DNA from 4 places in the Erwinia pyri genome. Region 3 is predicted to be linked to each of the others. Evidence: predicted binding sites of a transcription regulator. Region 3 holds the regulator's gene; each other region holds the start of a gene.
What was found. Region 3 encodes CRP, which controls carbon source genes, mostly activating them, when cyclic AMP is high. Its sites were predicted from a motif close to ATGTGANNNNNNTCACAT; they were not measured.
Positions count from the first base shown of each region.

Region 1: msrB (peptide-methionine (R)-S-oxide reductase MsrB) is a predicted target of CRP. The motif match lies at 1,829-1,846, and genes of this name have one in related genera.
Region 2: udp (uridine phosphorylase) is a predicted target of CRP. The motif match lies at 1,662-1,679, and genes of this name have one in related genera.
Region 4: Q3V30_RS17520 (iron-containing alcohol dehydrogenase) is a predicted target of CRP. The motif match lies at 1,422-1,439, and genes of this name have one in related genera.

Region 1 covers NZ_CP132353.1:2,450,641-2,453,847, forward strand. Annotated here, with positions in the region: gene ansA (asparaginase) at 1-212, shown strand, start outside; gene pncA (bifunctional nicotinamidase/pyrazinamidase) at 220-834, shown strand; gene Q3V30_RS11330 (YeaC family protein) at 1,016-1,294, opposite strand; gene msrB (peptide-methionine (R)-S-oxide reductase MsrB) at 1,300-1,710, opposite strand; gene gapA (glyceraldehyde-3-phosphate dehydrogenase) at 2,052-3,047, shown strand; gene Q3V30_RS11345 (D-hexose-6-phosphate mutarotase) at 3,114-3,207, shown strand, end outside.
Region 2 covers NZ_CP132353.1:4,248,920-4,252,126, forward strand. Annotated here, with positions in the region: gene rmuC (DNA recombination protein RmuC) at 1-586, opposite strand, end outside; gene udp (uridine phosphorylase) at 778-1,539, opposite strand; gene Q3V30_RS20130 (dienelactone hydrolase family protein) at 1,828-2,655, shown strand; gene metE (5-methyltetrahydropteroyltriglutamate--homocysteine S-methyltransferase) at 2,707-3,207, opposite strand, start outside.
Region 3 covers NZ_CP132353.1:410,854-414,060, forward strand. Annotated here, with positions in the region: gene Q3V30_RS01860 (YccS/YhfK family putative transporter) at 1-1,250, opposite strand, end outside; gene crp (cAMP-activated global transcriptional regulator CRP) at 1,309-1,941, opposite strand; gene Q3V30_RS01870 (OsmC family protein) at 2,250-2,663, shown strand; gene Q3V30_RS01875 (phosphoribulokinase) at 2,701-3,207, opposite strand, start outside.
Region 4 covers NZ_CP132353.1:3,682,700-3,685,906, forward strand. Annotated here, with positions in the region: gene Q3V30_RS17510 (D-threonate 4-phosphate dehydrogenase) at 1-47, opposite strand, end outside; gene dtnK (D-threonate kinase) at 40-1,347, opposite strand; gene Q3V30_RS17520 (iron-containing alcohol dehydrogenase) at 1,557-2,705, shown strand; gene Q3V30_RS17525 (dihydrodipicolinate synthase family protein) at 2,723-3,207, shown strand, end outside.

The DNA of each region.
Region 1 (3,207 bases), 2.0 Mb from region 3:
TGACGCAATGTATGTCTGGCAAAGTGAATATGGGCGGTTACGCTACCGGTAACGCGCTGGCGCTGGCTGGGGTGGTGAGCGGTTATGATTTAACGGTGGAAGCCACGCTGACCAAACTCCATTTCCTGCTGAGCCAGGATCTTTCCAGTGATGAAGTCAGGCAGTTGATGCAGGTCAACCTGCGCGGTGAACTGACACCCGATGAAAAGTGAGATGAAAATGGCTCCTCAACAGGCTCTGTTGCTGATTGATTTACAGAATGACTTCTGCCTCGGCGGAGCGCTGGCGGTGAAAGATGGCGATGAGGTTATTGCCGTAGCCAATCACTATGCTGGTGAGTTCAGCCAGCGAGGGCAGCCGGTTATCGCCACGCTCGACTGGCATCCCGCCACTCACGGCAGCTTCGCCTCGAATGCGGGTGAGCAGCCCTGGACGGTGGGAGAGCTGGCTGGGCTGCCGCAGGTCTGGTGGCCCGATCACTGCGTACAGCATACCCCTGGAGCTGAGTTACACCCTTTACTCAATGCGGGCTTGATTACCGATCGGGTTTTTAAAGGCGAAGATGCGCAGGTGGACAGCTACAGCGGCTTTTATGATAACGGGCACCGCAAAAAAACGCGGCTGGACGCTTTGCTGAAGGCTCAGGGGATTACGGCGCTGACAGTAATGGGGCTGGCAACGGACTACTGCGTGAAATATACGGTGCTGGATGCGCTAGCCACAGGCTACACGGTAACGGTGATTTCAGCCGGGTGCCGGGGCGTCGATCTTAATCCGGGAGACTCGGCGCGTGCGTTGGAAGAGATAAAAAACCTGGGCGCGATCGTTCTCTGATTCTCCTTATCAGGTGAGCAACAGAGAGATAAAGCCAGCGGTAATCATCAGCGTGATGACCGTGAACTCTCCCAGAGGCTACTTTTTACCGTTCGGTTTACTCTTCAGCGCTCACGGAACAGCACGCTGGAACCTGTTCTGTCTCCAGCGTGCTGTTCATTATTCCTTATGGAATAATTTATTATTGCAGCCTGATGCGGGTGACGTTGTCGTCGTTGATGCCAAATTCTTCCTTGAGCTGTTTCTTGCTCTTCATCACCATCTCGCCGCCCTTGCCCACGCTCATATGCTGCGGCTCATCATTATGGCGGGCCTGCCAGAGCATAACCAGCTGCAGGCTGTTCTCTTTCTGCTCCGGCGTTAACGCAACGCCATCTGCCCACTTGCCGGTTTCTACCGCGGTGGCAAGACGCTGATACACTTCCGGCGTCATGCTGGCGATCATCTCATCAAGCTCCATATCCGCTACCCTTTAATATTGTTGCCATCTTCATCAGAGAAGCTTAGCGAGGCGGAGTTTACGCAGTAGCGTTCGCCCGTAGGCTGTGGGCCATCCGGGAAAACGTGCCCCAGATGCGCGTCACAGTTGCCACAACGAATCTCAATGCGCTGCATACCGTGTGACTCATCCTCAATATACCGAATGGCATCATCATGGTGAGGCTGATAGAAACTGGGCCAACCGCAGCCTGAGTCATATTTAGTTTCAGACAAAAACAGGGGCGAGTTACAGACCAGACAGTGGTAGATCCCTTCGCCTTTGTTATGCAGCAGCTTGCCGGAGAACGGCGGTTCTGTGCCGCGCTGCTGAGTCACATAGCGCTGCATTTCGCTTAAATCGCTTTCTGGGGTGAATTCGTTCGGTTCTTTAGCCATTTTGCTCGTCTCAGGCAGTGTGATTCTGAAAATATCGGCTAGTATTCTAACAAATACTTAACAACGTCAGGGGATTTTTTTCTCTCAGGCGAAGTCTGAAAGTTATCTGAGGGCGAAAATGTGATTCAGATCACCCTTTGATTGCAGCACCCCTTTATATTCGGGCAAGGGGTCCCCATATCCCTGTTATGCAGGGGTGGCGAAAGGCGCTTTTTGACGAATAATTCCTGTCAGCAGGTTTGATTTGTCGCAACTATTGAAGCGATTCCGCTTGACGCCTGGTAAGGTTTTTGTAATTTTACAGCCAACCTTTTATTCACTAACAACAGCTGGTGGAATATATGACTATCAAAGTAGGTATCAACGGTTTTGGCCGTATCGGTCGCATCGTTTTCCGTGCTGCTCAGCAGCGTTCTGATGTAGAAATCGTTGCAATCAACGATCTGCTGGACGCAGAGTACATGGCTTACATGCTGAAATATGACTCTACTCACGGTCGTTTTGACGGCACCGTAGAAGTCAAAGACGGCCATCTGGTTGTTAACGGCAAAACCATCCGTGTTACCGCTGAAAGAGATCCAGCTAACCTGAAATGGGGCGAAATCGGTGTTGATGTGGTTGCAGAAGCGACCGGTATCTTCCTGACCGACGAAACCGCGCGTAAACACATTCAGGCTGGTGCCAAGAAAGTCGTTCTGACCGGTCCATCGAAAGATGACACCCCGATGTTCGTGATGGGCGTTAACCACAAAGCTTACGCTGGCCAGGATATCGTTTCTAACGCTTCCTGCACCACTAACTGCCTGGCACCGCTGGCAAAAGTTATCAACGACAACTTCGGTATCGTTGAAGCGCTGATGACCACCGTGCATGCCACCACCGCTACTCAGAAAACCGTTGATGGCCCGTCTCACAAAGACTGGCGCGGCGGCCGCGGCGCATCTCAGAACATCATCCCTTCCTCTACTGGCGCAGCTAAAGCTGTAGGTAAAGTGATCCCTGAGCTGAACGGCAAACTGACTGGTATGGCGTTCCGCGTCCCTACCCCTAACGTTTCCGTGGTTGACCTGACTGCACGTCTGGCTAAACCAGCTTCTTACGCTGAAATTTGCTCTGTTATCAAAGCAGCTGCAGAAGGCGAAATGAAAGGCGTTCTGGGCTACACCGAAGATGAAGTGGTTTCTACCGACTTCAACGGCGAAACGCTGACCTCTATCTTCGATGCCAAAGCTGGTATCGCACTGAGCGACACGTTTGTGAAACTGGTTTCCTGGTACGATAATGAAACGGGTTACTCCAATAAGGTCCTGGACCTGATTGCTCACATCGCAAAATAAGCGACGTGAAATGTGTTGAGGGCGACTACGGTCGCCCTTTTTATTTGCTGAAATACGGGTCCGCTTATGAACGAAAAACTCTTTTCTCTTCCGGTTATCGAACAGATCAGCCCCTATCTCTCACAGCGCAAAATGGGCGAGCTGCCGATCCTGGTGATTG
Region 2 (3,207 bases), 680 kb from region 3:
CAAATCCTTCCTGCACCTGGCGGCGGAACCCTTCTAACTGTTCCCGTAGCGGGGAGATCAGGCTGTTCAGGCTCTGCTTATTCTGCTCATCAACCCGGCGGCCGCTGTTTTCAAAGATGCGATTCGCCAGATTTTCAAATTGTGCATTCAGCCGCTGCTCGCTGTTCACCAGCAAACGCTGCTTCTCTTCGGCAGCCATGCGCGTCTCTTCAAGGCGGATAGTGACTTCCCGCAGCTCCGCTTCCTGCGAACTGTTGATTTCTAACTGATTACGTAATTCGCGCGTCAGCTGTTCCGCTTCATTACGCCAGTGATCCAGATGGTGGAGTTTTTCCTGGGACGCAGACAACGCGCCATGAAGCTGACGCAGTTCCAGCTCAGTGTGCCGTTGCGCCTGCTGTTGGGCTTCCAGCTGTTGCTGGAGCCTGTCGCGTTCCTCGCGAAGCTGGCTGGCGGACTGCACAAGCAGCTGCCGCTCCGTTTCCTGTTTCGCAGAAAGTTGCTGCCCGCGAAACCAGGCAATCATCCATCCCGCTAACAGGCCTGCCAGCCCAAGACAAATACCGTAGCTGATTGTTGCATCCACCCTTATTCTCTCCTGCCCTGACTTTGCTACGGAAAAGGTAGAGCCGCACTGTATGAATGTCCAGACAAAACGATGGCAGGAAGCGCTATACAGAGGATTTCAGTGGGAATCTGGAGGCAGATCGGGAAACAGCGGCAGAGGAAGGAAAAGGAGAGGAGAATCACCGAGAGATCCTCCTCTGTTTCAAATCATCAGATCAGACGGCGTGCGGCATCAACCACGATGCGTACCGCATCGCTTTCGGTTCTTTTCATGGTTTCTGCATCCGGGATCTCCTGTTGAGTCCGGTTAACAATCACGCCGGCAACCATGCCTGCGCGCAGTCCCTGGCTCGCACACATGGTTAACAATGTGGCGGATTCCATCTCATAGTTCAGCACTCCCATCTGCTGCCACTCCTGCATTGAGTTCTGAAAGCGGCTCACCACGCGCCCTGAATAGGTATCGTAGCGTTCCTGGCCCGGGTAAAATGTATCAGAAGAGGCAGTGATACCGATATGCGTGGTTGCGCCTGCCGCTTTAGCCGCCTCGACTAACGCAGTAGTACAGGTGAAGTCGGCCACGGCAGGGAATTCGAGCGGTGCAAAGTGCAGGCTGGCGCCATCAAGACGAACAGAACCCGTGGTGACCAGTACGTCACCAACATTGATATCTGGCTGAATAGCTCCCGTCGTACCGACACGCAGGAAAGTACGCACGCCCAGCTGAGCCAGCTCCTCTACTGCGATAGAAGTGGAAGGACCGCCGATGCCGGTAGAACAAACGATTACCGCTTTGCCATCCAGCTCTGCACGCCAGGTAGTGAATTCACGGTGTGAGGCGAGATGAACCGGGTTATCCATCAATGCCGCGATTTTTTTTACCCGTTCAGGATCGCCCGGCACAATCGCCAGCGTCGCACCCTGCAAATCCGCTTTAGTTAAACCCAAATGAAAAACGTCTGAGTGTGCCATTTCAAACTCCTGTAACGGGAAAGGGGGATAAGGATCAGGCGGTCACAATAGTGCAAAGCCTGGAAAATTTATGTGAGATTACTCACTTAAGTTAATGAAACTTGCAGTGAATAAAAACTTAAATGTGACACAGATCGCATTTAATCACTGTGTCATCGGCGATTGCCACAAGTTGTGGTGTCGGTAAGCTGATGGCAGTGTTAATGGTGAAGAGAAAAGCATCCCCTGACCCAAACGTAATCCTGGCTATAGTTAGCTGATTGCGCTAATGCATGCACGGAGAGGACAATGAAAACCGAAGAAAATATGACTCAAAAAATGAGCAATAATGGGTTCGCTCCCGCGGTATCGCCTACCGCATCGACCACAATTATCACTGACAGCGAAGCGATTTTGTCAGGCGAAACATCCATTCCCACCCAGGGCGAAAATATGCCCGCGTTCCATGCCAAGCCCCGTAATGCCAGCGGTCCGCTGCCGGTGATCCTGGTGGTTCAGGAGATTTTCGGGGTACATGAGCATATTCGTGATATCTGCCGCCGCCTGGCGCTGGAAGGCTATCTGGCGGTGGCGCCGGAGCTCTATTTCCGTCAGGGCGATCCTGCCGAATATAATGATATTCCAACGCTTTTCAGCGAATTAGTCAGCCAGGTTCCCGACACTCAGGTGCTTGCCGATCTGGATCATGTCGCCAACTGGGCCTCACGCCACGGCGGCGATATGCGTAATATGGCGATCACCGGTTTTTGCTGGGGCGGCCGCATTACCTGGCTCTACGCGGCGCACAATCCGCAGCTAAAAGCCGCCGTTGCGTGGTATGGCAAACTGGTTGGCGAAAAGACCCTGAAGCAGCAGAAGCAGCCGGTGGATATTGCCGTTGACCTTACTGCGCCGGTATTAGGGCTTTATGGCGGTCTGGATGAGAGTATTCCGCAGGAGAGCGTGGAGAAGATGCGTCAGGCGCTGCGTGCCGCCAACGCAAAAGCGGAAATCGTCGTTTATCCCGAGGCGGGACATGCATTTAACGCTGACTATCGCCCAAGCTATCACGAAGAGTCCGCAAAGGATGGCTGGCAGAGGATGCTTGCCTGGTTCCGGCAATATGATGTGAAGTAATAAAAAAGGGGCGCAATAGCGCCCCAGCACAACAACACAACAACAGAAAAATCAGGCTTCGATCTTACGCAGGTTTTGCGCCGCCTGAACCATATTAGCCAGAGCCTGGCGGGTTTCCGGCCAGCCCCGCGTTTTCAAACCGCAATCCGGGTTTACCCACAAACGCTCCGTCGGGATGCGTTTTGCCGCTTTCAGCAGCAGCGCCTCTATCCACTCCACCTCTGGCACATTTGGCGAGTGAATATCGTAAACGCCCGGTCCAATGTCATTCGGATAATCAAATTCCTCAAACGACTCCAGCAGTTCCATATCGGAACGTGAGGTTTCGATGGTGATCACGTCCGCATCCAGTGCGGCGATAGAGTCCATGATGTCGTTAAACTCGCAGTAACACATATGGGTATGAATTTGGGTGTCATCCTGCGCCACAGCGGCGTTGAGGCGGAACGCATCGACTGCCCACTCCAGATAGGCAGCCCAGTCCGACTGACGAAGCGGCAGCCCTTCACGCAAGGCAGGCTCATCAATCTGAATAATGCCAATCCCCGCTTT
Region 3 (3,207 bases):
CCAAGCGCACGGTGCTGGATCCGCACGCGGGTGGCGCTGTAGCCGTTCTGGCTGACAAACATCACCGTCATCAGGATCCAGTAAGGCTTGGGCAAATTAAAGAACAGCGCCAGCGAGCTGGCAAAAGTCAGCATCACTGCAAAGCGCGAGGCGGTGCGCAGCGCGGCGGATTTCAGCGACAGATAGCTTCTGATAGCAGGTAACAGTGGCTGACGGCGCTGGCGGTCCGCCATCAAATCCCGCTGATACAACGGCCTCTGGGTACGTAAAACCCGGCCGATGCGGCTGAAATGATAATAACAAAAGGTGCCCACCGGATTGTCCGGGTGCTGTCGGGAGATCTTCTCCAGCGCCTGTAGCTGTTTATCCATCGTGAAGCGTTCAGGCAGCTTGTGATAGAGAATATCGTCAGCCAGTACGCGAAGCCGGGCGGCGATGGTCTGCGCATTCCAGCGGATTACCGCTTCAGCATGGCTCTGCTCTACCAGCTTTTGCACCTCTTCAGGCTGATGCAGGCTGACCGAAATATGCTCCTGCAGATCCAGCGCTACCTGGAACGCCCGGGTCAGGCGTTTGTGATGGTTGTAGCGGGTGGCGGAGAGCATATGCATCTGCTGGTAGCAGGTAGTGATCAGATCGACCGCTTTCTGTTGCCGGGCCAGCAGCGGCGGCAGCGCCTTTTCCGGATCCGTCAGCCTGGTCAGCAGGGTGTATTTGGCTTCGCAGTAGCCCGCCAGCTCGCGGTAGAGCAGGCTGAGCGTTTCCCGCATCGGCTGCTCTTTCCACAGCCAGAACCAGAACCAGTTAAAGACGCCGTACCAGATGGTGCCCAGCACGTAGAGCATTGGCGGTTCCCATATTGGCATCCGGCCAGCCAGGCTGAGGGTAAAAATAGCGGCGATCAGCGAGCCGGGCAGCAGCCGGCCATGCAGCGGGCTGATCTCGCCGGTGATGCCCAGCAGCATCGTCATGGTGAACAGGATGAGGGGTAAAGGCACCGCCTTTCCGCCCAGATACTGGATCAGAAAACTGCTGAAAGCGAACAGCGTTCCGCCGATGAGCAGGCGCTTGAAGAAACGTTTGTGGGGAGTATCAAGACCGGCGATGTTGCAACAGGCAGGCACTAAAGAGAAGAGCAGGCCCCGTTGCAGGTCACCCAGCAGCCAGCCGACAGCCACCGGTAAGCAGAGCACCAGCGTCTGGCGCAGCGCGTAGTTCACTTCAGGGTGATAGATCAGTCGACGCCACATCACTCCGTACCAAATAAAAAGGCGCAACAGAGGCTGTTGCGCCGTGGATCAGAGCCGATCAGCGTGTGCCATAGACAACGATGGTTTTACCGTGTGCCGAGATCAGGTTTTGATCTTCCAGCATTTTCAGAATACGGCCTACCGTTTCGCGTGAGCAGCCAACAATCTGCCCAATTTCCTGACGGGTGATTTTGATCTGCATCCCGTCCGGGTGCGTCATAGCGTCGGGTTGCTTCGCCAGATTCAGCAGAGTTTGCGCAATGCGACCTGTCACATCAAGGAAAGCTAAATTGCCCACTTTCTCTGAGGTAACCTGAAGACGACTGGCCATCTGTGCCGAGAGGCGCATCAGGATGTCAGGATTGACCTGAATAAGCTGACGGAATTTTTTATAGGAGATTTCAGCCACTTCACAGGCTGTTTTCGCACGTACCCACGCGCTACGCTCCTGACCTTCTTCAAACAGGCCAAGTTCGCCAATGAAGTCACCCTGGTTGAGGTAAGAGAGGATCATCTCTTTGCCTTCTTCATCCTTGATAAGCACCGCTACTGCGCCTTTGACGATGTAGTAGAGGGTTTCTGCCTTTTCACCCTGATGAATCAGCGTGCTCTTGGATGGATACTTATGAATATGGCAATGTGACAGGAACCATTCAAGTGTCGGGTCTGTTTGCGGTTTGCCGAGAACCATTCGCTGTTATCCTCTGTTGTCATCGTGCCTAAATACAGGGGCAGAGTTCCCTGTCAGGCGTTGAAATAATCAAGCGTTTCCCATCAGGAAATGTATTCGGGCCTCTGTGAAAAGCCTGGCTCGTTATGTTGTCCCGTTTCGTCGTGCTTGTAGAGTACTGACGAAAATATTACAGCTTTGTTTGTAGCACAGCTTTCAACGAGTGTCTTCTGTTGTCTCGCTTCAGCATAGTGGGAAAACTGCCGCATTGCCGTTTTTCAGGCTAAAGCGTAATCTGAAGTTAACTAAATGAATTAGAGGAATTTGTTATGCAGGCTCGGGTCAAGTGGGTTGAAGGGTTAACGTTTTTGGGAGAATCCTCATCAGGACATCAGGTATTGATGGATGGAAACTCCGGGGATAAAGCGCCAAGCCCGATGGAAATGGTGTTGATGGCCGCGGGCGGATGCAGCGCCATCGACGTGGTCTCGATTCTGCAGAAGGGCCGCCATAACGTAAAGGATTGCGAGGTGAAGCTCACCTCAGAGCGGCGTGAAGAGGCTCCCCGCCTCTTTACCCATATTAATCTGCACTTTATCGTCAGCGGCGTCGGGCTGGGTGACAAAGCCGTATCGCGCGCCGTGGATCTCTCTGCCGAGAAGTACTGCTCTGTGGCGCTGATGCTGGGTAAAGGGGTCAATATGACCCACAGCTACGAAGTGATCGAATTAGAGGAAAAGTAGTTCGCTGAGCGTAGGAGTAACGCCTGTTTACCGGGCGTTACTCAATTTTCTTGCCCTGAATCAGCCGTTTAACCAACGGCCCCATAATCAGCTCCATGGCCAGCCCCATTTTCCCGCCCGGCACCACCAGCGTATTGATATGCGAAATAAACGATCCCTGCAGCATCGACAGCAGGTAGGGGAAGTCGATATCTTCCAGCGCCTGGAAGTGGATCACCACAAAGCTTTCATCCAGCGAAGGGATAGCCCGGGCCGCAAAAGGGTTAGAGGTATCCACCGTCGGCACGCGCTGGAAGTTAATGTGCGTGCGTGAAAACTGCGGCGTAATGAAGTTGATGTAATCCTCCATTGAGCGCACCACTGAATCCATCACTGCTTCACGCGAATGGCCGCGTTCGCTGGTGTCACGCACCAGCTTCTGGATCCACTCCAGGTTAACGATAGGCACTACGCCGACCAGCAGATCGACATGCGCGGCCACGTTATTCTGCGGGGTTACCACGCCGCCGTGCAGCCCTTCATAAAACAGCACGTCGGTCGGTTC
Region 4 (3,207 bases), 1.3 Mb from region 3:
CCAATGCCCGCCGGGTCGCCCAGGGTAACCGCAATAATTTTACTCACTCGCCTTCTCCTCAATAAAACGAAAAACGTCCACCAGAGTGGTGTCATCACCAAAACCGCCAGCCTTAGTGAGCACCAGCAGATCGTCTCTTACCTTCAGCAGATGGCCATACGGCACGCAGCCAGCCACCTGCCCTTTAATCTGAAAGCCCTCTGCGCCCAAACCTTTAGCAACAGCGATAGCCACGTCACCGCCTGAGAGATAGAGGGCGGAGGGGGAAAACGCCTGCAGCAGCTCGCGCGTTGAGTCCGCAAGAAAGGCGCAAATCTGGTCGCCCAACTGCTGGCGGCTCAGGTTATAGCGTTCACAGAGTGCGGTAATTTCCTGCCGCTGACCGGACTGCTGGCAGGTTCGGATCACGCAGTGCTCCCCCCGCTGCAGGGCGCTCAAAGCTCGCTGTCGCCAGCGTCCGGCATCCGGCCAGCCGGTAAAAAGTTGTCGGATATCAACATCAACGACGGTAAAGGGGTGATGTGAATCAAGCCTGGCTATCTGCCGTTGCGAGATCTCACTCATCGACCCGATAACAGCCAGCACGGGCGCGCGCCCGATCGCGGGCATCACCACAGGGGCCTCATGGCCTCCGCCCGACAGGGAAAGACTCAGGGCATCGCTCAGCCCGGCAGCCCCCGCCAGCAAGGGACGCTGAGGTAGCTCTGCTGCCGCTGCCATGATGCGCTGCAGATCCTCTTCGCTTTCGGCGTCGATCACGATAAACCGTTCGCCACGCGCCATCGCCCTGGCCAGGACTTGACAGAGATCGGGCTGGCGAACCTGCTGCAAAGAAATCAGCCCGCTGACAAGCCCGCTCTGCTCCGCCAGCCGCTTGCTGACGCTGGCATGAAGGACCGGGGTTTTAGGATCGCTGGCATATTCCGTTTCGGTCAGCAGCACGCCGTTGATAAAGCATTGACCGGCTACCGTGGTGCGCCCCAGCTTAGGTACAGCGGGCACCACCAGTGCAGCAGGCGCCCCGCTGGCAAGCAGCGCTGCTTCAATTTCAGCGCCCGGATTACCGCGCAGCGTGGAGTCCATTTTCTTGAATACCCAGCCCGCCCGGGCGATAGCCTGCCAGCGCTCTACCGCTGAAGAGGTTCGTTCAGCCGCCACCCCGGCGCTGACAGCCCGGCTGTCGGTGCTGATCGCCCAGACGTCCGCCTGCTCGCCCGCAGCCTGCGTAGCAACATCAAACAGGACGTTAACTCTTGCACCCGCGCTGGCAAACCCGCTGCCGGCATCGTTGGCACCGGTAAAGTCATCAGCGACTACCAGCACAGGTGTGCTCCACTGCTGCAACATTTCTTCTCCTGCAATCCTGGCTGAGCGAGAGTCGCTCCGACTGATAATGATTATATTCAATCACGATTGATTATATGTGAGCAAGATCAAATTAATCGAAATCGATTTGTCCTATAAAATTAGGCACTGCTCGTGAGGCTAAGGCGAGTAAATGACGAAATACAATCACCCAGCACCTCCGGGGCGTGGGCAGAGACAAGGTAAGATGAATGAATATCAACAGCACGGTAATCAGTGGCTATCAGACGCTCAATGATATTGGCTATCTGCTTGAGCATAAACAGCACGTCCTGTTAGTGACGGACAAAAACATTGCCGGGATCCCGGTCGTACAGGCGTTGATCAAACAGATCTGCGCAAAAGTGGCAACGGTCAAACTGATCGACTCCGTGCCGCCAGAACCGAGCCAGCACGATGTCGCCGCTATTCTCGCCACCCTGAACACCCAGGGCGTTGATATGGTGATCGGCGTCGGTGGCGGCAGCGTCCTGGACGTGGCCAAGCTGCTCTCTGTGCTGTGCGTGGAGCAGCCTCCAACGCTGGAAGCGCTGCTGGCGGGTGAAAAACCGCAGAGCCGCACCGCTTCCTTACTGATCCCGACGACGGCAGGCACCGGTTCAGAAGCCACCCCAAACGCGATTCTCGCCATTCCGGAAAAAGAGACCAAGGTCGGGATTATCTCTCCGGTGATGCTGCCTGATTACGTGGTGCTGGCACCCGAGCTGACCACCAGTATGCCTGCCCATATCGCCTCTTCCACCGGCATTGATGCGCTGTGTCATTTGATCGAATGCTTTACCGCAACGGTCTCTAATCCGGTCAGCGACAACTATGCGCTGATTGGCCTGAGAAAGCTGTTTACCAGCCTTGAGACGGCGGTGGCCGAACCGCACAACCTGGCGGCACGTCTGGATATGCTTTGGGCCTCTTATTATGGCGGCGCAGCAATTGCCCATGCCGGAACGCATCTGGTGCATGCCATGTCCTATCCGCTGGGCGGCAAATATCACATTCCGCACGGCGTGGCGAACGCCATCCTGCTGGCTCCCTGCATGCGGTTTGTCCGTCCGGCCGCCGTAGCCAAATTCGCTCAGGCATACGATCTGATCCCGCAGGCAGATCTCTCGCTGAGTGAAGAAGAGAAATCCGTAGCGCTGGTGGACTATTTCTCCGCGCTGGTGAAACGGCTGCAGCTCCCTGCCAGCCTGGATGAACTGGGTATCAACGCCGATCACCTGCCCTACCTGGTCGAAGCCGCGCTGGAGGTACAGCGCCTGATGAAAAATGTTCCGGCTCCGGTCACTGCCAGCGACGTCCGCGACGTCTACCTGACGCTGTTCCCGACCCTGACCCACTAACCGATTACGAGGACACCATGAGCAAAAAAATTACCGGCGTGCTGACCGCTATCGTCACTCCGTTCACTGCGGAAGGCGACTACAACGAACCGGCAATGCGCCAGCAAATTCAGCGTCAGCTGGCGGCCGGCAACGGCATTTTCTGCGGCGGCACCAACGGCGAGTTTTTCGTACTGAATGAGCAGGAAAAGCTGGCCGTTACCAGAACCTGCGTGGAAGAGGTGGCAGGAAAAGCCTTTGTTGTGGCGCATATTGGCGAGATCTCCACCCGTGAAACAATTCGCCTTGGCAGGCAGGTGGCGGCGCTGGGCGTTGACGCTGTGTCAGTCATTACGCCCTATTTTGTCCCGCTTAAGCAGCAAGAGCTGATCGCCCATTACGAAGCGGTGGCAGACGCGCTGGATGTGCCGGTTTTCCTCTACAACATTCCGGCTCGTACCGGCAATACGCTGCAGCCAGAGAGCGTGCGTACCCTGGCAGCACACCCGAACATCATTGGTAT